Regions from separate parts of the Streptomyces sp. NPDC096048 genome, predicted to be linked through region 1. Evidence: riboswitches for the same ligand, from Rfam matches in the RefSeq annotation. Region 1 holds a riboswitch; each other region holds the start of a gene.
What was found. A riboswitch is a leader RNA that binds a small molecule or an ion and turns the genes downstream of it on or off. The one in region 1 is predicted to bind cobalamin.
Positions count from the first base shown of each region.

Region 2: linked by a shared signal. The riboswitch ahead of ACIQ6R_RS10780 (prenyltransferase/squalene oxidase repeat-containing protein) and the one ahead of ACIQ6R_RS21825 ((2Fe-2S) ferredoxin domain-containing protein) in region 1 are both predicted to bind cobalamin.
Region 3: linked by a shared signal. The riboswitch ahead of ACIQ6R_RS29160 (energy-coupling factor ABC transporter permease) and the one ahead of ACIQ6R_RS21825 ((2Fe-2S) ferredoxin domain-containing protein) in region 1 are both predicted to bind cobalamin.
Region 4: linked by a shared signal. The riboswitch ahead of ACIQ6R_RS03660 (ribonucleoside-diphosphate reductase subunit alpha) and the one ahead of ACIQ6R_RS21825 ((2Fe-2S) ferredoxin domain-containing protein) in region 1 are both predicted to bind cobalamin.

Region 1 is NZ_JBIWGG010000007.1:403,741-408,816, reverse strand. Features, by position in the region: gene ACIQ6R_RS21840 (hypothetical protein) at 1-835, opposite strand, end outside; gene ACIQ6R_RS21835 (TetR/AcrR family transcriptional regulator) at 898-1,554, opposite strand; gene ACIQ6R_RS21830 (SDR family NAD(P)-dependent oxidoreductase) at 1,671-2,492, shown strand; gene ACIQ6R_RS21825 ((2Fe-2S) ferredoxin domain-containing protein) at 2,760-3,167, opposite strand; cobalamin riboswitch at 3,230-3,356, opposite strand; gene ACIQ6R_RS21820 (ferric reductase-like transmembrane domain-containing protein) at 3,425-4,435, opposite strand; gene ACIQ6R_RS21815 (polysaccharide deacetylase family protein) at 4,710-5,076, shown strand, end outside.
Region 2 is NZ_JBIWGG010000003.1:630,905-635,980, reverse strand. Features, by position in the region: gene ACIQ6R_RS10795 (ABC transporter ATP-binding protein) at 1-754, opposite strand, end outside; gene ACIQ6R_RS10790 (energy-coupling factor transporter transmembrane component T) at 751-1,920, opposite strand; gene ACIQ6R_RS10785 (SCO2322 family protein) at 2,030-2,707, opposite strand; gene ACIQ6R_RS10780 (prenyltransferase/squalene oxidase repeat-containing protein) at 2,704-3,951, opposite strand; cobalamin riboswitch at 4,059-4,214, opposite strand; gene ACIQ6R_RS10775 (TetR family transcriptional regulator) at 4,205-4,897, opposite strand.
Region 3 is NZ_JBIWGG010000011.1:179,746-184,821, reverse strand. Features, by position in the region: gene ACIQ6R_RS29175 (ATP-binding cassette domain-containing protein) at 8-865, opposite strand; gene cbiQ (cobalt ECF transporter T component CbiQ) at 862-1,611, opposite strand; gene ACIQ6R_RS29165 (energy-coupling factor ABC transporter substrate-binding protein) at 1,612-1,950, opposite strand; gene ACIQ6R_RS29160 (energy-coupling factor ABC transporter permease) at 1,947-2,654, opposite strand; cobalamin riboswitch at 2,684-2,869, opposite strand; gene ACIQ6R_RS29155 (potassium channel family protein) at 2,930-3,403, opposite strand; gene ACIQ6R_RS29150 (chloride channel protein) at 3,493-4,857, opposite strand.
Region 4 is NZ_JBIWGG010000001.1:763,189-768,264, forward strand. Features, by position in the region: gene ACIQ6R_RS03655 (ribonucleotide-diphosphate reductase subunit beta) at 1-778, opposite strand, end outside; gene ACIQ6R_RS03660 (ribonucleoside-diphosphate reductase subunit alpha) at 778-3,168, opposite strand; cobalamin riboswitch at 3,291-3,452, opposite strand; gene ACIQ6R_RS03665 (GNAT family N-acetyltransferase) at 3,510-4,016, opposite strand; gene mctP (monocarboxylate uptake permease MctP) at 4,095-5,076, opposite strand, start outside.

The DNA of each region.
Region 1 (5,076 bases):
CCGTCGCCTTGCCCGTCCTGTCCCACAGGACGGCGGACCTGGCGAAGTCGGAGGTCAGGGCGTCACCGATGACATAGCCGTTGGAGATCCCGGTGACCTGGGCGTGCGCCGCACCGGACGGGATCGGAAGCGGCTTCGCGACTCCGTCCTTCCACAGGTACGGCCGCCAGGTGCCCTTGGGGTTGTCCACGGCCGTGACCGCCACCGTGCCGTCGGTGTCGACGCCCTCGACGTTGCTGCCGCGCGGGAAGCCGGGCAGCCTGACCACGGTGCCGGGCCGGTCCGCCGGCCACTTGTAGACCTCGGAGTAGTTCGGGTCGGCGCCGCGGCCCTCGCCGTAGATGTCCCCGTTCTCCGTGATCACACGGGTCTGCACGTCGTACGTGCCGGGGAGCACCGGAAGCTGCTCCAGCTTGCCGTCGCGGGAGACGACCGGGAACCACGACCAGGACGGGAACCCATCGGTCACACCGGTGACCTTGGCACCGTGCCCCACGACGGTGCCCTTGCTGTTCACGTCGCTGATGTAGAGGTCGAAGTCGGCACCGGCCGCGGGCCCCAGGTCCGTGAGCCGGCCGTCCTGCCAGAGGACGGCATGCTGCAGCGAATCCTCCTCGGGGAACTCGATCTCCCCCGCGTACACCCCGTTCCCGCCCGTCGCCACCACGGCGCCCGCCTCGATGCCCGACGGCACCGGCAGATGGGCGGCCTTGTACGTGCACGCCTGGGCGGCGGCCGGAGGTGTGGCCTGGGCGGACGGTGCGATGCCGGTCACCGCGGCGGCGGCGAGGAGCGTCGTGGCCAGTAACGTGACGCTGCGTCTTTTCGGGTTCATGTCATCCCATCGAAGCGGTGAATGCCTGCTCGCCCAGACTTCACAGCGCGCCTATGTTCCCCCTATGCCACCGTCGGCGAGGCCGCGGCATCCGGCCCTGGACGGCGGGGGTCGCCGCCGGGCGGGCCGAAAGCCCTGAGGGTCGCGTCGACGAGCGAGTCGGCGTATGCGGCGGTCAGCGGACCGCTGCGGTGCAGCCACCGCTGGAAGAGGGGGGCGTAGAGCACTTCGAGGGCCAGGTCGAGGTCGGCGTCGGCATCGAGCTGGCCGGCGTCCTGGGCACTGCGCAAGCGTGCCTTCTTCGCCTCGTCCAGCGGCCGGGCCAGCTTCTCGCGGTACTCGGCCGCCAGCGCGGCATCGTTGGAGATCTCGGCGTTGAGGGCTCGGATCAGCCTGTCGAAGGACGGGTCGGCGAACTCCTGTGCCGTGGCACGCATGACGAGCTTGAGGTCCGCCTCGACGTCACCGGTGTCCGGCAGCGCGACCGACTCTCCGTCCGCGTCCGCGCTCAGATCCAGGAGAGCGGCGAAGACGACCGCGCTCTTCGACGGCCACCGCCGGTAGATCGTCTGCTTGCCGACGCCGGCACGGGTGGCGATGGCCTCGACGGTGACCTTCTCGTACGCCTCCTCCACGACCAGCGCGCGGGTCGCCGCCAGGATCGCCTGCCGGGACCGTTCCTTGCGCCGGGAGTGGTCCGGCCCCTTCTCGTTGGACATGCGCCCAGTCTAGGCACGAAGGGAAACGAGACGGGCCGTATTGCATAGTCGAGGGCCGTGCCCTAAGCTCAGAACGAACCGAGACGACCCGTTTCGTTTACTGAGAGTGAGACAGCGTGACGCAGGCAAGAGTCTGGCTCATCACCGGAGCCTCCCGCGGCCTGGGCAGGGCCTTCACCGAGGCCGCGCTGGCGGGCGGCGACCGAGTGGTCGCCGCCGCCCGAGACGTCGGCCCCCTGGAGGAACTGACCGCGAAGTACCCCGACCACCTGGTTCCGCTCTCGCTGGATGTCACCGACCGCCAGGGCGTGTTCGACGGCGTGGAGCGGGCGGCGGCCGCCTTCGGCAGGCTGGACGTCGTCGTCAACAACGCCGGCGTGATGCTCTACGGCATGGTGGAGGAGGCCACGGAGGAGCAGATCCGGGCACACATGGATGTGAACTTCTTCGGCGCCGTATGGGTGGCCCAGGCGGTCCTTCCCCACCTGCGCGCCCAGGGCGGGGGCCGGCTCCTCCAGGTCACCTCGATGGGCAGCGGCGGCGGCATGGCCACCGTCGGCTTCTACGGCGCGGGCAAGGCCGCCCTGGACTCGGTCAGCGAGGCGCTCGCCATGGAGGTCGAGGGGTTCGGCGTCAAGGTCACCGTCGTGCAGATGGGCGGCTACGAGACCGGCCTGTTCACCACGGGCACCACGACCACCGAACCCCAGGCGCGGTATCAGCCCCTGCGCACCGAGATGGAGGCGATGTGGGGCGACGCCGTCGCCCCGGACCCGGGCACCGCCGCCCCGGTCATCATGGAACTGGCCGCGCTGCCGGACCCGCCCCGACGGCTCATAGTCGGCAGCCAGTCCTTCGATCACGTACTGGAGATGGGCCGGGCCCAAGCGGATCTGTACCGGTCCTGGGAGCACCTCAGCCGCATCGCCCCTGGCTGACCGGCCGCACGCCACGGCAGGCGGGCGAGCGCGGCCGAGATGGCCGACCGGCCGCGCACCGGGCTGGAGGACATCCCCGCCGAGCCCCACCGAGCCCAGCCCCACCCAGCCCCACCCAGCCCCGCCGAGCCCCGCCGAGCGGCCGCTGGTCAGTCCCGGTCGCGCCCGAAGACCCGCGGCCGGCCAGAGACTCGCGCCTCTCCGGAGAACCTGGTCGCCGCCGCCCGCGCGGTCCGCCGCGAACCGCGCCGGCCGGCCGGCGGGCCGTCAGCCGGCGGTGCGGCGCCGTGGCGGGGTGAAGGCGTAGAGGTCCAGGATCTCCGGGCGGGGCGCCACGCCGGGGCCGCCGGCGCGGGCCCACGCGGCCACGTCCTCGGTCCCGTCCGCGTCGTTGACCAGCCCGAGCCAGACCGGCCGCGCCCCGGCGGCCCGGCCCTCGGCGGAGGGCTGCACGACGATGACGTTGGCCTGGTCGCAGACGTCGAGGCAGTCGGAGACCCGTACCGGCGCCGCGGCGCGCAGGCGTTCCGTCTGGGCCGCGTGGTCGACGCCGGTCACTTTGGGGCTGCCGCAGCAGCAGTCGCGGCAGACGACGATGCGGCACGGCACGGGGCCGGTAGCCGTGGCGGGCGGCCACGCGTCGTCTGTCGTCGGTCCGGTCGGCGTTGCGGGCATGCGGTGCCGTCCCTCTCTCCGGGGAGATCCGCCCCGGTGGTCCGTCGAGGAGGCGACCGCGTGAGTCTCCTGGCTCTCGGGTCGCTGCTCGCCCCGGCCTTCCCACCCGTTGCCGGGCAGTGGCCTGTCGGGACTCGCTCGCCGATCACAGTGGCGGGACCGCGCCGGATTCACACCGGCTTCCTCGTTCCGCCGTCGCCTTGTCGCCGGCCATCATCCCATTCGGGCGGGACGGTACGCCCGCCCGGATCAGGCCGTCATTCCGTCTCCTGAGCGTGCGGCGCCGTCGCGGGCGGATCGGCCGGACGGTCCCGTCCGCCGTCGCGGCCGGACACCACCACGACGACGAGTCCCACGACGACGGCTCCGGCGACGACCCGTCCTGCCGCACGCGCCCACCAGGCGGGCCGGGCCGCACCCGCGCCTCCCCTCTGCGTACCCAGCCGTTCGGCCCGCCGGGCGGGTCGCAGCAGACGCAGCAACAGCAGGGCCGCCACCGGAAGTTGCAGCAGCCACAGGACGGTGCGCGGCCACTCCCCGTACCAGACGTTGGTCCCGTACAGCAGGGTGTGCCACACGCTCAGCACGTATACGACGATCACGAACCGGTGCAGCCGTCGCCACGTGTTCGCTCCGATGCGGTGCCGGACGTAGAACAGCAGTCCCAGCGGTATCGCCAGGTACAGGGCGCCCTGGCCGAGCGGGATGGCGACTTGGCCGGTGCCGGAGTCGTACCAGCCGGGCACGAAGCTGTCCGCGAAACCCACCCACAGCCGCTCGGCCCAGCCCACCTTCGTCTCGTAGCGGACGAGTTCGGCCGCGAACATCAGCGCGTGCGCGAACATCAGGGCCATCGTCGTCAGGCTCGTGGTGCGGTGCCAGCGCTCCAGTATGTGACGGGAGACCGGCAGCCGGGCGGGACGCGGTCCCGTCAGCAGCAGACCGAGCATGACCGTGCCCCAGGCCCACAGCAGACCCGACCATCCGAACGCCTGGCTGAGCAGGTACATCCAGTAGGTGCCGGGGTCGTCCATGAACGGCATCACCGCGACGGTGTCCGAAGCACCCGACTCCATGCGCGCGTACAGGAACGCGAACACGAGCGCCGTGACCAGCACCGCCGCGGTGGCGTCCGGCAGGGCGGAGCGCAGGTCGCCGCGGAGCGCGACGCGGTCGGCGGGAGGCCGTTGCCGTGCGGGCCGGTCCGTCGTCCCTGTCTCCCTCGGCCCCCCTGTCCCGTCTTCGTCCGGCCTCGCGTCTGGCAGCATCAGGGCCTCCCGGGCACGGGCCACCGCACGGACGGGGCGCATGTGTCGTGGGGCAGCAATTCTGGCCGAGGGGGCGGCGGCCACCGAGGGGATATCCGGCCACAGCTCGGCGGAGTTGACGCTTCCGGCCCGTAGGAGGCCTGGTTGTCCGCGCACTTCCCCGGGTTTGTCCGTGATCGGTAACGGACGCAGCCCCCGGGCACCGTTCCCCGTCCTCTCTGGTGATCCCGACGGTGGTGGGGATCGGCGGGAAACTACGCGAAGGCGGGCGGACATGGCGCGGCACAGCGGCGGGCGGGGTTGGTACGGCAAGGTGGTCGGGGCGGCCCTCGGGGTGACGGTGCTCGCCGTCGGAGCCTCGGTGTGGACCGCGCAGGCCGACGCCGTGGGTGGCTCGTCACCGAAGGCGACCGCGTCGCCCACGCCGGGCAGTGACGTCAAGCGGGTCGCGGCGACCATCGCGCACGCCTCGGACAAGGGGGCGCGCGGCGTCAACATCACCATCGACGACGGCCCCGACCCCGCGTGGACCCCCCAAGTGCTGGACCTGCTGCGCGAGTACGGGGTGAAAGCCACGTTCTGCGTGACGGGGACGCAGGCGCAGGCCCACCCCGGCCTCGTGAAGGAGGTCGTCGCGGCGG
Region 2 (5,076 bases), on a different contig from region 1:
GCGGGGACCAGTTCGCCAGCCTGCCCAGGCCCACCACCGGCGGGTACACCGGGGACACGGCCATCACGTCCGCCGGGGGGCCGAGGAGCGGTGCCGCGCCCGGGGACGGGAGCAGGACGACCTGGTCGGCGTACTGGATGACGCGTTCCAGGCGGTGCTCGGCCATCAGGACCGTCGTACCGAGGTCGTGGACGAGGCGCTGGAGGACGGCCAGGACCTCCTCCGCCGCGGCGGGGTCGAGGGCGGAGGTCGGCTCGTCCAGGACCAGGACGTCCGGGTGCGGGGTGAGGACCGAGCCGATCGCGACCCGCTGCTGCTGACCGCCGGAGAGGGTGGCGATGGGGCGGCCGCGCAGGTCGGACAGGCCCAGCAGGTCGAGGGTCTCCTCGACGCGGCGGCGCATCACGTCCGGGGCCAGCCCGAGGGACTCCATGCCGTAGGCCAGCTCGTCCTCGACGGTGTCCGTCACGAAGTGGGAGAGCGGGTCCTGGCCGACCGTGCCGACGACGTCGGCGAGTTCGCGCGGCTTGTGGGTGCGGGTGTCGCGCCCGGCCACCGTGACCCGGCCGCTCAGCGTGCCGCCGGTGAAGTGCGGCACGAGGCCGCTGACCGCGCCGAGGACCGTGGACTTGCCGACGCCGGACGGGCCGGCGAGCAGGACGAGTTCGCCCTCCGGGACCTCGAAGTCGACGCCCCGGACGGTGGGTTCGGCCACCCCGTCGTACGTCACGGAGACATCCTCGAAGCGGATCACGACGGCTCCTTGACGGGCACGGGGTGGGGGGCGGGGGTGACGAACGCCGGGAGCAGGCCGAGCAGTACGGCTGCCGCCGGCCACAGGGGGAGGGACGGCGCGACCAGCGGGACCACGCCCGGATGCAGCGCCGCCGGGTCGCGCGCGGCGGCCAGGAACAACAGCGCCGCGACCGCCGCGCCCGAGGCGGTGACCAGCCAGGCGCGGGCGTCCCAACGGTCCGGACGGTAGCGGGTGCGGACCGTCCTGCGGCCGCCGAGCCACAGGCCCGTGAGCGCGGCGGCGACGCCGGCCAGGAGGACGGGGATGCCGTACGTGCCGCCCGCGGCGGTCAGCAGCCCGTACGTCCCCGCGCAGACGCCGAGCAGGCCGCCCAGGGTGAGGGCGGCGGTGGCACGGCGTACGGGGGCGGGAACCTGGGCGGTACGGCCGTAGCCGCGTGCGTCCATCGCGGCGGCGAGGGCGACGGAACGCTCCAGGGCGCCCTCCAGCACCGGCAGTCCGACCTGGAGCAGGCCCCGTACGCCCCTGTCGGGGCGGCCGCGCAGACGGCGGGCGGCGCGCAGGCGCTGGACGTCGGCGATGAGGTTCGGGGCGAAGGTGAGGGCGACGACGACGGCCACGCCCATCTCGTACAGGGCGCCGGGCAGGGACTTGAGGAGGCGGGAGGGGTTGGCGAGGGCGTTCGCGGCGCCGACGCAGATGAGGAGGGTGGCCAGCTTCATCGCGTCGTACAGGGCGAAGGTGAGGCCCTCGGCGGTGACCCGGCCGCCGAGGCGGATGCCCTGCGCCCAGTCGGGGAGGGGGACTTCGGGCAGCGTGACGAGGGTGTGGGTGCCGGGGATGGGAGAGCCGAGGATCGTGGTGAAGAGGAGGCGGATGACCAGGACGGCGAGGGCGAGCTTGACGAAGGCGCCGTAGGAACGGGACCAGGGGGCGTGGGGGCGGCGGGTGATCACCACGTAGGCGGAGACGGCTATGAGGAGGGCGAGGAGGAGGGGGTTGGTGGTGCGGGTGGCGGCGGTGCCCAGGGCTAGTGCCCAGAGCCACCAGGCGCCGGGGTGCAGGGGCGGGCGGTACCGGTGGCGGGGTGCGGGTGCGGGGGCGGGTGCGCTTGCCGGCGCTGACAGGGTGTCTCCTCCAGAGGGGGTACCCCCAGTGCCCACGCTCCCCCGCTCTCGGCTTCGCGCGAGCGGGGGGACCCCCGTCGCCCCAGCGGCACGACTGCCGGCAGGCGGCGCGGCACGACTGCCCGCAGCTCGCTTGTCCGCGGGCTCAGTCGGTGGCATTCCCGCGCCGCCTTGCCTGCCAGGTTGCCGCTCCGGCCAGGGCTGCCACGACGGCGATGCCCGCGTAGAGGCCGACCGAGGGGCCGTCGTCGTCCGACGTGTCCTTCTGGTCCGGGGCCGCGGCGGGCGCCGTCGAGTCGTCCTTCTCCTTCTCCTTCTGCGAGACCTGCTCTCCGCACCCCGACTTCGGGTAGCCCGCGATCCCGCACAGCAGGGCGCTGGTGTTGTAGCGCAGCGGGCCCGCCGCGGCGGCCAGGGCGTCGGCCGTCGTCGCGTCGGGGGAGACCCGGGCGCAGGCCGTGCGCGGGGCCGGCGGGGTCTCGCCGGACGGGGCGTCGGACGCCGTGCCGAAGTCGAGGACGAGGGCGACGCGCTTGCTGCCGCCCTCGGCCGGCGTCTTCGCGCAGATCGACGCGAAGTCCGCGGCGCCGCGCGGCTTGGCGGCGTCGCCCGAGTTCTCGCTCACCGCGAAGCGGAAGCCCTGGACATCGCCGTCGGAGGGCCGGACGAGGGACGGGCCCTGGGTGGCGTAGACCCAGCGGTCACCGTCGTGGTCCCAGAAGGACCAGTAGCGGTAACCGGCGGCCTGCGCCTGGCCCGCGCTCCCGATCAGCAGGAACGCGGCCAGGAAGAGGAGGACGACGCGGGCGACGCGGCGGGTCACGGCTGCTGCTTCTTGTTGCGGCCGCTCAGCAGGAAGCCGATGCCGATGCCGAAGACCACGCAGACGCCGACGAACCACCAGACGCCGAAGCCGGAGTCCTTCTTCTCGTCCTTGGTGTCGTCCTCGCTGCTCGCGGTCGCGGTGTCCGTCGTGCTGACACCTCGCGGAGCCGGACCCGTCGCGTTCAGTTCCGCCACCAGGTCCGTGCCACCGAAGGCGCGCGGGTCGGTGCCCGTGGCGTGGGCGGCGAAGATCAGCTGGGCGTAGGCGGCGGGTCCGCTCTGCTCGGCCCACTTCGCTGCGTTCTTCTTCAGCCACGCCAGCGGCTTCGCCGCCTTCTCCGCGCCGCCCTGCGCGGCGAGCGCGACGACCGCGTCGGCGGTGTTGCCGTAGTCGGGCTGGACGGCGGAGCCGCCGAGGGCCGACTTGAGATGGCCGTCCTCGGCCACGGCGCCGGTGAGGTAGGCCGCGCCGTTCGCCGCGGCCTGCTCGCGGGTGGGCTTGTCCGTGCAGGCGGCGTCGGCCGTCTTCTCGCCGGCCTCGGTGACCAGGCCCTTGCCGAGCGCGCCGAGGACGCCGGCGGCGGTCGCGTCCGCGTTGGCGAGCAGCTTGCCGTCCTGGTCCGGGTACCCGAAGGCACCGCCGTCGCCGGCGCAGGGCAGGGCGGCCGCCAGCAGCGCGTCGTACGGGGACCTGCCGCCCTTCTCGAAGGTCTCCGGGCCGGTCTCCGTGGCGGCCAGGGCGCCGATGACCACGGAGGTGGAGTTGGCCTCGCTGGGGCTGCCGGGGGTGTAGCCCCAGCCGCCGTCCTTGTTCTGAGCGGACTTCAGCCAGCCGAGGGCGTCCTCGACGGCGTCGCCGTGCCCGCCGACGGCCCACAGCGCCTGGACGGCGGCGGCCGTGCTGTTGGTGTCGACCATCGTCTTGGCGTCGCACGCCTTGGCGGGGTCGGCGCGATACGGGGCGAAGGCGCCGTTGTCGCACTGCTGGCCGGTGAGCCAGTCCACGGCCTTCGACGACGGGATCACGCCCACCGTCTTCTGCGCGAGCAGGGCGAGGGACTGGCGCCAGACACCGTCGTACTGGGGGTCGGCGGTGCCGTACAGCCCGGAGGACTCGGGGTCCGCCGGGGTGGACGCGGACGGGGAGGACGACGGATCGGCGGCGACCGCGGGCGCGGCGGCGGCGCCGATCACGGCTATGGCGGCGAGAGCCGCGGCGCTGCTGCGACGGCGGACGTTCATGAGCGGCGGGTGCCTTTCCCTGTGCGGGGCCGGGCAGCACGGGGCACCCCCGGCGGCTCGGCCCCGTATGCCTCGACGGTGCCCGTGCGCCGGCGGGTGCCGGGCACGTGAGCCGGTCACGTCCGCGCGGGGCAGTCCGGCTCACCGTCCGGGCAAGTCCTCAAGGGGCCACGGTGGACGGCTCACGGTTGCGGGTCAGCGCCGGAATTGCACCGGCTTCCCCCCGTACGGGTGTGATGACGACGCCGCCACTTTACCCGGAGGCCACGGAGCCGGGCCGGGGCGCCCGCCCGCGGGCTCCGGCCTCGGTCACGTCGATCAGCCGGCACACCGTCTCGATGTCCACCCGTACCTGGGTGAGGGAGGCGCGGCCGGCGAGCCAGGTGATCAGGGTCGAGTGCCACGTGTGTTCGATGACGCGGATGGCGGAGAGCTGCTCGGGGGTGGGGTTCTCCAGGCCGCCCATCGCGTCCAGGATGATCGCCGTGGTCTGGCGGGAGACCTGGTCGACCTCCGGGGAGACGCCGCGGTCGGCGAAGGTCAGGGCGCGGGCCATCGCCTCGGCCAGCCGGGGTTCGCGCTGCAGCGCGCCGAAGGCCCGCATCAGGGTCTGCGCCACCCGGTCGGCGGCCGTGTCGCCGGTCGGCGGGCTCTTGCGCAGGGTGCCGTGCAGCCGCTCCAGCTGGTCGTGCATGGTCGCCACCAGCAGATGGACCTTGGACGGGAAATAGCGGTACAACGTGCCGAGGGCGACCTGCGACGACTCCGCCACCTCGCGCATCTGCACCGCCTCGAAGCCGCCCCGGCAGGCCAGCCGGGCGGTCGCGTGCAGGATGCGGCGGCGGCGCTCCCGCTGCCGCTCGGTGAGGGGCGGTGCGGCGGTGGGGCGCACGGAGCCGGCGGCGTCGGAAGTACCGGGAGTGCCGGAGGTACCGGAGGCTTCCATTCCCGGGTTGTCCACCTTGGTCACCTTCTCCCCGTGCCGTGGCGTGAATCACCTGATCCACTCGTCACAGCGCCCCTACCTGCCGGTAGATTCGGAGCCTCCGAACGATCAAGTCTGAAACTTGTTCTAGATTAACGTCCCGGCGTAGTGTCGCGGGACAGCGCAGTGAGAAGGGGGCC
Region 3 (5,076 bases), on a different contig from region 1:
ACCCCCGTCAGTCGGTCAGGGCGGCCAGCTCCTCCGCCGTACGGGGGCCCGTCGCCGAGTCCGTCAGCAGGCCCTGTGCGCGCAGCAGCCGGGCCGCCGCGACGCCCCACGGCAGCCGCAGCCCGGCCTGCCGCAGCAGCTCGGCGCGGGCCAGCGTCGGGGCCGTCGGGCCGGTGTGCACGCCGGCCGGGGTGAGCAGGGCGGCGTCGTCGGACCAGCGCAGGGCCAGGTCGACGTCGTGGGTGGCCATCACCACGGTGGTGCCGGCCGCGCGGAGCCGGTCCAGGGTGGTGAGCAGCCGCTCCTGGCCGTCCGGGTCCAGCCCGGCGGTCGGTTCGTCGAGGATCAGCACCCGGGGGCGCATCGCGACGGCCCCGGCGATCGCGGTCCGCTTGCGCTGCCCGTAGGACAGCAGGTGGGTGGGCCGGTCGGCGAGCGCCGCGATGTCCAGCGCGGTGAGCGACTCCTCGACCCGGGAGCGGACCTCCGCGCCGGACAGGCCCAGGTTCAACGGCCCGAAGGACACGTCCTGGGACACCGACGCCGCGAACAGCTGGTCGTCCGGGTCCTGCACCACCAGTTGCACCGTGGTCCGCAGCCGGGTCAGCCCCCTGCGGCCGTACGTCACCGGCTCCCCGTCCACCGTCAACGTCCCCGCGCGCGGCCGGAGTCCGCCGCTGAGCAGCCGCATCAGCGTGGTCTTGCCGCTGCCGTTGCGGCCCAGCAGCGCGAGCGCACGCCCCTCGCGCACCGCGAAGTCCAGACCGGTGAGCACGTCCGGGCCCTCCTCGTACGCGAAGGACACGCCCCGCAGGGCGACCAGGGACGACGCGGCCGCCTCCCCCCTCTCGATCGTCTCGCTCACGACAGCGGCCTTTCCAGTACGAGGGTGAGGGCGGCCAGCGCCGCCAGCAGCGCGACGCTCGCCGCCGTGAACGGCACGGACACGCGGGCCTCGGGCACCAGGACGCGCAGGGTGCCGTCGTAGCCGCGCCCGGCGAGCCCCGACTGGAGCCGTGCCGCCCGGTCGAAGGCCCGTACGAACGCCGTGGCGCCGAGTCCGCCGAGCGAACGCCAGGCGGCGGCCCGGGTGGTGTGGCCCAGCCGCGCCGCCTGCGCCTCCCGCACCCGGCGCACGGAGTCCAGCAGCAGGAAGCTCATGCGGTACGTCACCAGCGCCACGTCGACCACCGGCGCGGGCACGCCGGCCCGCACCAGGCGGGGCAGCAGGTCGGACATCGGCGTGGTGAACGCGAAGAGCAGCACCCCGAGGGAGGCCGCCGAGGTACGCAGCAGCAGCTCACCGGCGAGCACCGGGCCGCCGTCCGCCGCCGTCAGGAACCCGTCCGGGCCCCCGACCTGCACCAGCAGCGGCAGCGCCCCGGTCACGCAGAAGCCCAGCGGCACGCGGTACGCCCGCCACAGCCGGCGCCCGGGCACACCCGCCGGGCCGAGCAGCACGGCGAGCGCCGTCACCAGCACCAGCGCCGCGCCCGGCCAGGGCGGCAGCGAGATCGCGAGGACGGTCAGCCCCAGCCCGAGCACGGCCTTGTCCACGGGATGGCGGCGGCGCCAGCGACTGCTGTGCGCCGCCGCGTCGATCGGCAGCACTCAGTCCCCTTCGGGGACGCCCCGCGGCGCCGCCGCGGCCCGCTCCTCGCCCTGCCGCCGGCCCCGGCGCAGCCCGAAGTAGTAGGCGAGTACGCCCGCGCCGATCGCGGCCTGCACGGCGAACAGCGCCGACTCGATCTCCCCGGACGGCGGCTCGTACAGCGGCGAGAACCACGGCTCGTAGTCCGGCTCGATCTCCGTGATCGCCGTCTCCGCCTCGACGTCCGCACCGGCGAACGGCTCCTCCTTGTGGTCGCCGAGACCCAGCACCAGCGGCAGCACCGCGAGCGCGGCCACGGCGAGCAGCAGCAGGGCGTTGATCCTCGTGTCGCGGCTCATCGGGCCACCGCCTCCGGCTCGTCGGTGCTGCTCTTGCCGGCCTTGGTCAGCAGCACGCCCAGCCGGGTCAGTTCGCCCTTGCTGGACTGCACCAGCAGCCGCATCACGATGACCGTGAGCAGGCCCTCGCTCACCGCGAGCGGGATCTGCGTGACGGCGAAGATGGACCCGAACTTGCCGAGCGCGCCCAGGAACCCGCTGCTCGGGTCCGGGAACGCCAGCGCCAGTTGCACGCTGGTGACGCAGTAGGTCGACAGGTCGGCGACGAACGCCCCGAAGAACACCGCGACCATCAGCGGCACGTCGTAGCGGCGCAGCAGCCGGTAGACGGCGTAGCCGGCCCAGGGTCCCACGATCGCCATCGAGAAGACGTTGGCGCCGAGTGTGGTCAGCCCGCCGTGCGCCAGCAGCAGCGCCTGGAAGAGCAGGGTGATGGTGCCCAGCACCGCCATGATCGGCGGACGGAAGAGGATCGCGCCCAGACCGGTGCCGGTCGGGTGCGAACAACTGCCGGTGACGGACGGCAGCTTCAGGGCCGACAGAACGAACGTGAAGGCTCCGGAGGCGCCGAGGAGCAAGGTGCTCTCCGGGTGCTCCCTGACCTCACGGGTGAGTGACCGTACTCCGTGGACGACGAACGGCGCGGACGCGACACCCCAGGCGATCGCGTGCGCCGGTGGCAGAAAGCCCTCGGCTATGTGCATGGCTCAGCAGACCCTCTCCAGCACCTCGTGGATGGACGACGCGCCTTGGCCGGTCTCCTGGCTTACGGGTACCACCGCCCGTGCTCCGCCTTCCCGGATCGCAAGGATCCAGTGGCTGCCCGCGAGGGCCGGAGCCGGACTTCCCGATTCACAGTGGCGAGGGCCGCACCGGCATCACACCGGATTTCCCGTTCACCAAGGCGTGGCGACAGTAGTGCTCCCACCGGGGCAGTGACAAGCGGGCCTCCGGGCCGGTGGGCCTCGGCACGGCCCCGTCAGCCGCGCCGGTCCCGCTCGGTCCGCCGGACCACCATGTCGCGCGCGCGTGTGGTCAGCGCGGTCGCGGCGGCGGTGAGGAAGACGAAGCTGTAGACGATCTGCAGAACCGTCACGACCCGCGCGGCCTGACCCCGCGGGGTGATGTCCCCGTAGCCGACGGTGGCGAGCGTCACCACGGTGAAGTACAGCGCGTCGACGCGGGTGCGCAGGCCGGTGAACTCGCCCGGCTGCTTGGCGAGGGCGTAGTAGGCGGCCGAGAAGGCGTGCACGGACAGGATGATCAGCAGCGGGATGACCACACCCGGCCGGGTCTCCGGGCGGTCGACGAGGACGTGGCGGATCTGGCGGAGCAGCAGCACGGCCACGAAGGTCAACACCAGGGCGAACAGCAGCCAGCTCAGTACCGGACGCCCGGGGCCCAGATGGTCGAGGGGAAGGAGGAAGTAGGCCACGACCGTGCCCGCCGCGATGCCGGCCCGCGTGAGCCAGGGCCGGGCCGTGCGCCAGGCGGTACGCCATCGGGCGCCGTCCGTCCGCGTGGTGGTGGCCCGGCGCTCCGTCACCGTGCCGTCCCCGGCGCCGCTTCCGGCGGTTGCGCCTCCGCCCCCGGTTCGGTCCGGCGTACCAGCTGGGTGACGACGAAGGCGACCACCGACGCCGTGACGATCAGCGGCATCTGGTCGTACGCGTCCCCGCCCACCAGCAGCACCGCCAGCACCGCGCTGGCCAGCGGCAGCCCGGTCACCGCGGCCGCCGCGGCGGAGATGCCGAGGGCGAGGGCCGGGGTCGCGCCGAAGCCGGGCAGGCCGGAGCAGGCCATGGCCGTCGCCGTTCCCAGCAGCACGGCCGGGAAGATCGGGCCGCCGCGCAGACTGCCCAGCGCGATGCCCCAGGCCAGCCCCTTGCAGGCGACGAGCGAGACCAGCGCGCCCACCGGCCAGGCGTGCGGGTGCGCGGCGAGCTGCGCGAGGGTCGCCTGACCGGACAGCGCCGCCTCCGCCGGGGAACGGCCGGTGATCAGGGCGTACGCGGCGAGGCAGCCGCCGACCGCCGTGGCGCAGGCGACGGTACGCAGGGCCGTGCGGTGCCGCGTCCAGGAGACGGTCCGGTGGCCCAGCTCGCGGGCCAGCGTGATCAGCACCGCGATCAGCGCCGCCGTCGGGACGCCCCACAGGAAGTCGCCCGCGTCCGGGTTGGCGCCCGGCGGCACGTCGTGCAGGGCCAGCGCGCCGATCTTCAGGCCGGTCCACTCCCCGAACCCGGTGAAGACCAGGGCGCCCGCCGCGCTGGCCAGCAGACAGGGCAGCAGCAGGGCGACCAGCTGGGCGCCGCCGAGCCCCGCCCCCTCGATGAGCAGGACGGCCGCGACGACCGGCCCGCCGAGGATGGTGGAGATCGCGGCGGTGGAGCCGGCCGTGGCCAGGATCGCGCTCGCCCTCGGGTCCCCCGCCGCCCCCGCCCGCCGCACCGCCAGCAGGGCGAGCCCGCTGCCGACAGCCATCAGCGGGGCCTCGGGGCCCAGCACCACGCCGAGCGGCAGCGTGGCGAGCGCCGCCAGGACGGCGCCGGGCAGCGCGCGGGGGCCGACGGGCGCGCCGCCCAGCCCGTTCACCGGCAGATGGCCGCCGCCGCCCGGCATCCGGGTCACGATCGGCGCCAGGATCAGCCCGGCGAGCACCAGCGCGGGCAGCGGCCACCACCAGGGCGGGGCGTCGTACCCGGCGGCCTCGGGCAGTGACGACCACACCCAGTGCTGGAACTCGTGCTGGAGGCCGACGAAGAAGAAGCAGGCCAGCGCGATGGGAACGCCCAGCAGCACGCACAGCAGCAACAGCCGCAGGTAGCCGGGGCTGAGCAGGGTGCGCCGCAGGGACTGCTCGGCCCGGGCCGGCACCGCGTTCGCCGGCGCGGGCTGAGTGGTCACGGGCCCTCCTGGTCCGACGGTCCGTCGCGCGCGTTCGCATGTGCGCCTCAGTAAACGCGAGGCGGGGGAGGGCCGCACGCGCACCGTTCCGTTCCGGGGACCGGGCGCCGCGGCGCGGTCGGGTCCGGTTCACCCGTGCGGCGGACCCGCATGGCCGCGCGGGGCGGACACCCGCAGGCTCGGAGTGACCTGTCGGCGTCACGCGGTGCCGGCGGGGGC
Region 4 (5,076 bases), on a different contig from region 1:
CGCGCGCGAACTGCAGCTCGGCCTCGACGGCCTCCCTCAGCATGTCGGTGACCTCCTGCTGGAGGGCGTCGTCGAACAGCTCCGGCTCCTCCTTGCGCACGGTGTCGACGACGTCGAAGGCGAAGGACATGTGCATCGTCTCGTCCCGGAAGACCCAGTTGGTGCCGGTGGCCAGACCGTGCAGCAGGCCCCGGCTGCGGAACCAGTAGACGTAGGCGAAGGCGCCGTAGAAGAACAGGCCCTCGATGCACGCGGCGAAGCAGATGAGATTGAGCAGGAAACGGCGGCGGTCGGCCTTGGTCTCCAGGCGGTCGATCGACTCGACCGAGTCCATCCACTTGAAGCAGAACCCGGCCTTCTCGCGGATGGAGGGGATGTTCTCCACGGCCGCGAAGGCGGCGGCGCGGTCCTCCGGGTCGGGCAGGTAGGTGTCCAGCAGCGTCAGATAGAACTGGACGTGGACGGCCTCCTCGAAGAGCTGGCGGGACAGGTAGAGCCGCGCCTCGGGGGAGTTGATGTGCTTGTAGAGGGTGAGCACCAGATTGTTCGCGACGATCGAGTCGCCGGTGGCGAAGAAGGCCACCAGCCGGCCGATCAGGTGCTGCTCCATGGGGCTGAGCTTCGCGAGGTCGGCGACGTCCGAGTGGAGGTCGACCTCCTCGACGTGCCAGGTGTTCTTGATGGCGTCCCGGTAGCGTTCGTAGAAGTCCGGGTAGCGCATGGGGCGGAGCGTCAGTTCGAAGCCCGGGTCGAGCAGGTTCTTCGTGTTGTCGTGCATTACTGGCAGGCCTCGCAGGACTCGGGGTTTTCCAGGGAGCAGGCGACCGCTTCGGGGTCCGGGGCGGCCTGCACGGGGACGGTGGTGGCTCGGGCGGCGGCGCGGGCGATGCGGGTCGCCGGGCGGGAGCGCAGGTAGTACGTCGTCTTCAGGCCCTGCTTCCAGGCGTACGCGTACATCGAGGAGAGCTTCCCGATGGTCGGCGTCTCCAGGAACAGGTTCAGCGACTGGGACTGGTCGAGGTACGGAGTGCGGGCGGCGGCCATGTCGATCAGGCCGCGCTGCGGGATCTCCCAGGCGGTGCGGTACAGCGCGCGGACGTCCTCGGGGATCCAGGTGAAGTCCTGCACCGAGCCGTTGGCCTCGCGCAGCGCCTCGCGGGTGCGGGCGTCCCACACGCCGAGCCGCTTGAGGTCGTCCACCAGGTACGAGTTGACCTGGAGGAACTCGCCGGAGAGCGTCTCGCGCTTGAACAGGTTGGACACCTGCGGCTCGATGCACTCGTAGACGCCCGCGATGGAGGCGATGGTCGCCGTCGGGGCGATCGCGAGGAGCAGGGAGTTGCGCAGGCCGGTCGCGGCGACGCGCTCGCGCAGGGCCGCCCAGCGCGCCGGCCAGGCGTGCTCGACGCCGTAGTGGTCGGGGTGCAGCACGCCCCGGGCGGTACGGGTCTTCTCCCAGGCCGGCAGCGGGCCGTTCCGCTCGGCGAGGTCGGCGGACGTCTCGTACGCGGCGAGCATGATCCGCTCGGCGATGCGGGTGGAGAGGGCCTTCGCCTCGGGCGAGTCGAAGGGCAGGCGCAGCTGGAAGAAGACGTCCTGAAGGCCCATCGCGCCGAGGCCGACCGGGCGCCAGCGGGCGTTGGAGCGGCCCGCCTGCTCGGTCGGGTAGAAGTTGATGTCGACGACCCGGTCGAGGAAGGTGACGGCGGTGCGGACGGTGGCGTCCAGGCGCTCCCAGTCGATGTCCCGGGTGACCGGGTCCACGAAGGCGCCCAGGTTGACCGAGCCCAGGTTGCAGACCGCCGTCTCCCCGTCGTCCGTCACCTCCAGGATCTCCGTGCAGAGGTTGGAGGAGTGGACGACGTGACCGGGCTCCGCGGTCTGGTTGGCGGTGCGGTTGGCGGTGTCCTTGAAGGTCATCCAGCCGTTGCCGGTCTGCGCGAGGGTGCGCATCATGCGGCCGTACAGCTCACGGGCGGGGAGGGTCTTGCGGGCCAGACCCGCGGCCTCGGCATCGCGGTAGGCGGCGTCGAACTCCGCGCCCCACAGGTCGACCAGCTCGGGCACGTCGGCGGGCGAGAACAGCGACCACGGTCCGTCGGCGTCCACCCGGCGCATGAACTCGTCCGGCACCCAGTGGGCGAGGTTCAGGTTGTGCGTGCGGCGGGCGTCCTCGCCGGTGTTGTCCCGTAGCTCCAGGAACTCCTCGATGTCCGCGTGCCAGGTCTCCAGGTAGACGGCCGCCGCGCCCTTGCGCCGGCCGCCCTGGTTCACGGCGGCGACCGAGGCGTCCAGTGTCTTCAGGAACGGGACGATGCCGTTGGAGTGCCCGTTGGTGCCGCGGATCAGCGAACCCCGGGCGCGGACGCGGGAGTAGGCGATGCCGATGCCGCCGGCGTGCTTGGAGAGGTTGGCGACCTGGTGATAGCGGTCGTAGATGGAGTCCAGCTCGTCCTTGGGGGAGTCCAGGAGGTAGCAGGACGACATCTGGGCGTGCCGGGTACCGGAGTTGAACAGGGTGGGGGAGGAGGGCAGGTAGTCGAGGCGGCTCATCAGCCCGTACAGCGCGGCCACCTCGTCGGCCGAACGCGGGCTGTCGTCCTCGGCGAGTCCGGCGGCCACCCGCAGCATGAAGTGCTGGGGCGTCTCGACGACCTTGCGAGTGATCGGGTGCCGGAGCAGGTAGCGGCTGTACACGGTGCGCAGGCCGAAGTAGCCGAAGCGGTCGTCGGCGGCCGGGTCGATCAGCTCGTCCAGGCGGTCCGCGTGCAGCCGTACGAACTCGGCGGTGCGGTCGGCGATCAGACCCTCGCGGTGACCGGTGGCGACCGACCCGGTGAACGAGGTGACGCCCTGCGAGGCGGCCTCGGCGCGGATGCCGATGGTCAGCAGCCGGGCGGCCAGCCTGGAGTAGACCGGGTCCTCCGAGATGAGCCCGGCCGCCGCCTCCGTGGCCAGCTCCCGCAGCTCGGACTCGTCCGCACGGGCGGACCGGCCGCGCAGTGCGGCGGCGGCGACCCGGCCCGGGTCGGCGCCGGGGAGGTCGGCGGTCAGCTCGGTCAGGGTCCGCAGCAACGCGGCGCCGGGCCCGTCGGGCTGCTCGGTCACCGGGGCCGCTGAAGTCGTCGCCGGGGTCGCTGAAACCGGGTCGGCTGGCGCGATGGTCACGTGGGGGCACTCCCTCGCTCGGCACGGGGCCTGGGGGAGGGCAGGGCAGCTCACGAGCGCACACGGCGTCGCGTCCACCGGCCCACTCCACGAGGCCCGGACGTCAGGCACCCGGACCGGGACGGTACGGGCGCACTGTCGGCAGGTCCTCGGACTGGACATGCGTGTGCACACGTGCGGAGACGCGCGGATACACACAAGTACACCGTTGCGGGACAGTTCCGGATTCGCACCGGATTCCCCTGCGGCGACAGCGAGCACGAGCATACATCTTGTGCCGGGTTCGGCGAGCACCCCCAGATGTTGTGTCGCGGAGGGGTCGTCGAGGGGCGGCGCTGGTGTCAGAGCGTCAGTTCATAGGTGAGGAGCGTGATGTCGTCGAGCTCCGGCAGCGGGTTCCAGTCGCGCTCGGGCGTGCGGGCGAAGCCCATCCGTTCGTAGAGGCGGTGGGCGGTGCGCATGGTCGGCTGGGTCGACAGCACGACGCGCGCGCAGCCCTCCACGGCTCGGGCGCGGTCGACGCAGGTCCGCACGAGGGCCACGCCCACCCCGCGTCCGCGGGCCTCGCGGGCGACGGCGAGCATCCGTATCTCGGCCTCGCCGGGCCGGGCGATGTCGGCCATGGGGCCGCCGGACGGCACGAAGGTCACGCCGCCGAGCACCCGGCCGTCCGCCGCGGCGACCAGCACCTCGGCGGCCGCCGCCCGCTTGGCCACGTTCCTCAGCTCGCCGAGGTACGCGTCGCTCTCCCCGAAGTCGAGGAGACCGTCCCGCAGATAGGCCTGCGCGGTGATCTCACCGAGGGTGCCGTACTCGTCCGCCGCCGCCTGCCGGATCACGAAGTCCATGACGCCGAGTGTGCCCGACGGGTACGACAACGGGCCGCCGGATCTCTCCGACGGCCCGCCGCGTATCAGGGATGGCGATCAGTGCGAGGTGCCCGCCGTGGCCGGCGGCAGCTCCACCTCGACGCCGGGGTCGCCCGCGTCCGCCGTGTAGTCGCCGGGCTTGGTCTCGTCGACGCCGTCGGGGGCCTTGAGGGCCCGCATGACGAAGGTCAGGACCACGGTGACCGCGACGTTCAGCACGAAGGCGGTGAGGCCGATGTAGCCGATCTCGCCGATGCCCGGTATCTCCTTGGAGGAGCCGCCGAAGTGCTTCTGCGTCGGCGAGGCGACACCGTACGCGGCGACCGTGCCGTAGATCATGCCGACCGCCCAGCCGCCGAGCAGCGCCCAGCGGTGGAACCAGCGGGTGAACAGGCCGCCGACCAGGGCCGGGAAGGTCTGCAGGATCCAGATGCCGCCGAGCAGCTGGAAGTTGATCGCGACCGTCTTGTCCATGCCGAGGACGAAGACCAGCGCGCCCACCTTCACCATCAGGGACACCAGCTTGGAGACCTTCGTCTCCTGGGCCGGGGTGGCGTCCGGCTTGATGAAGTCCTTGTAGATGTTGCGAGTGAAGAGGTTCGCGGCGGCGATCGACATGATCGCCGCCGGGACCAGGGCGCCGATGCCGATCGCCGCGAAGGCCACGCCGGCGAACCAGTCCGGGAACATGTTCTCGAACAGCTGGGGGATCGCCAGCTGCCCGTTGTCGACCTTGACACCGGCCGCGATCGCCATGAAGCCCAGCAGCGCGAGCAGGCCGAGCATCAGGGAGTACAGCGGCAGGATCGTGGTGTTGCGGCGGATCACCTCGCGGCTGCGCGAGGACAGCGTCGCGGTGATCGAGTGCGGGTACATGAAGAGCGCGAGCGCCGAGCCGAGCGCCAGGGTGGCGTACGTCCACTGACCGCCGTGGTCCGGCACCAGTCCGCCCTTGCCCGAGTCGCTGAACTTGTCGTTCGCCGCGGCGAAGATGTCGTCGAACCCGCCGAGCTTGATCGGGATGTAGATGATCGCCACC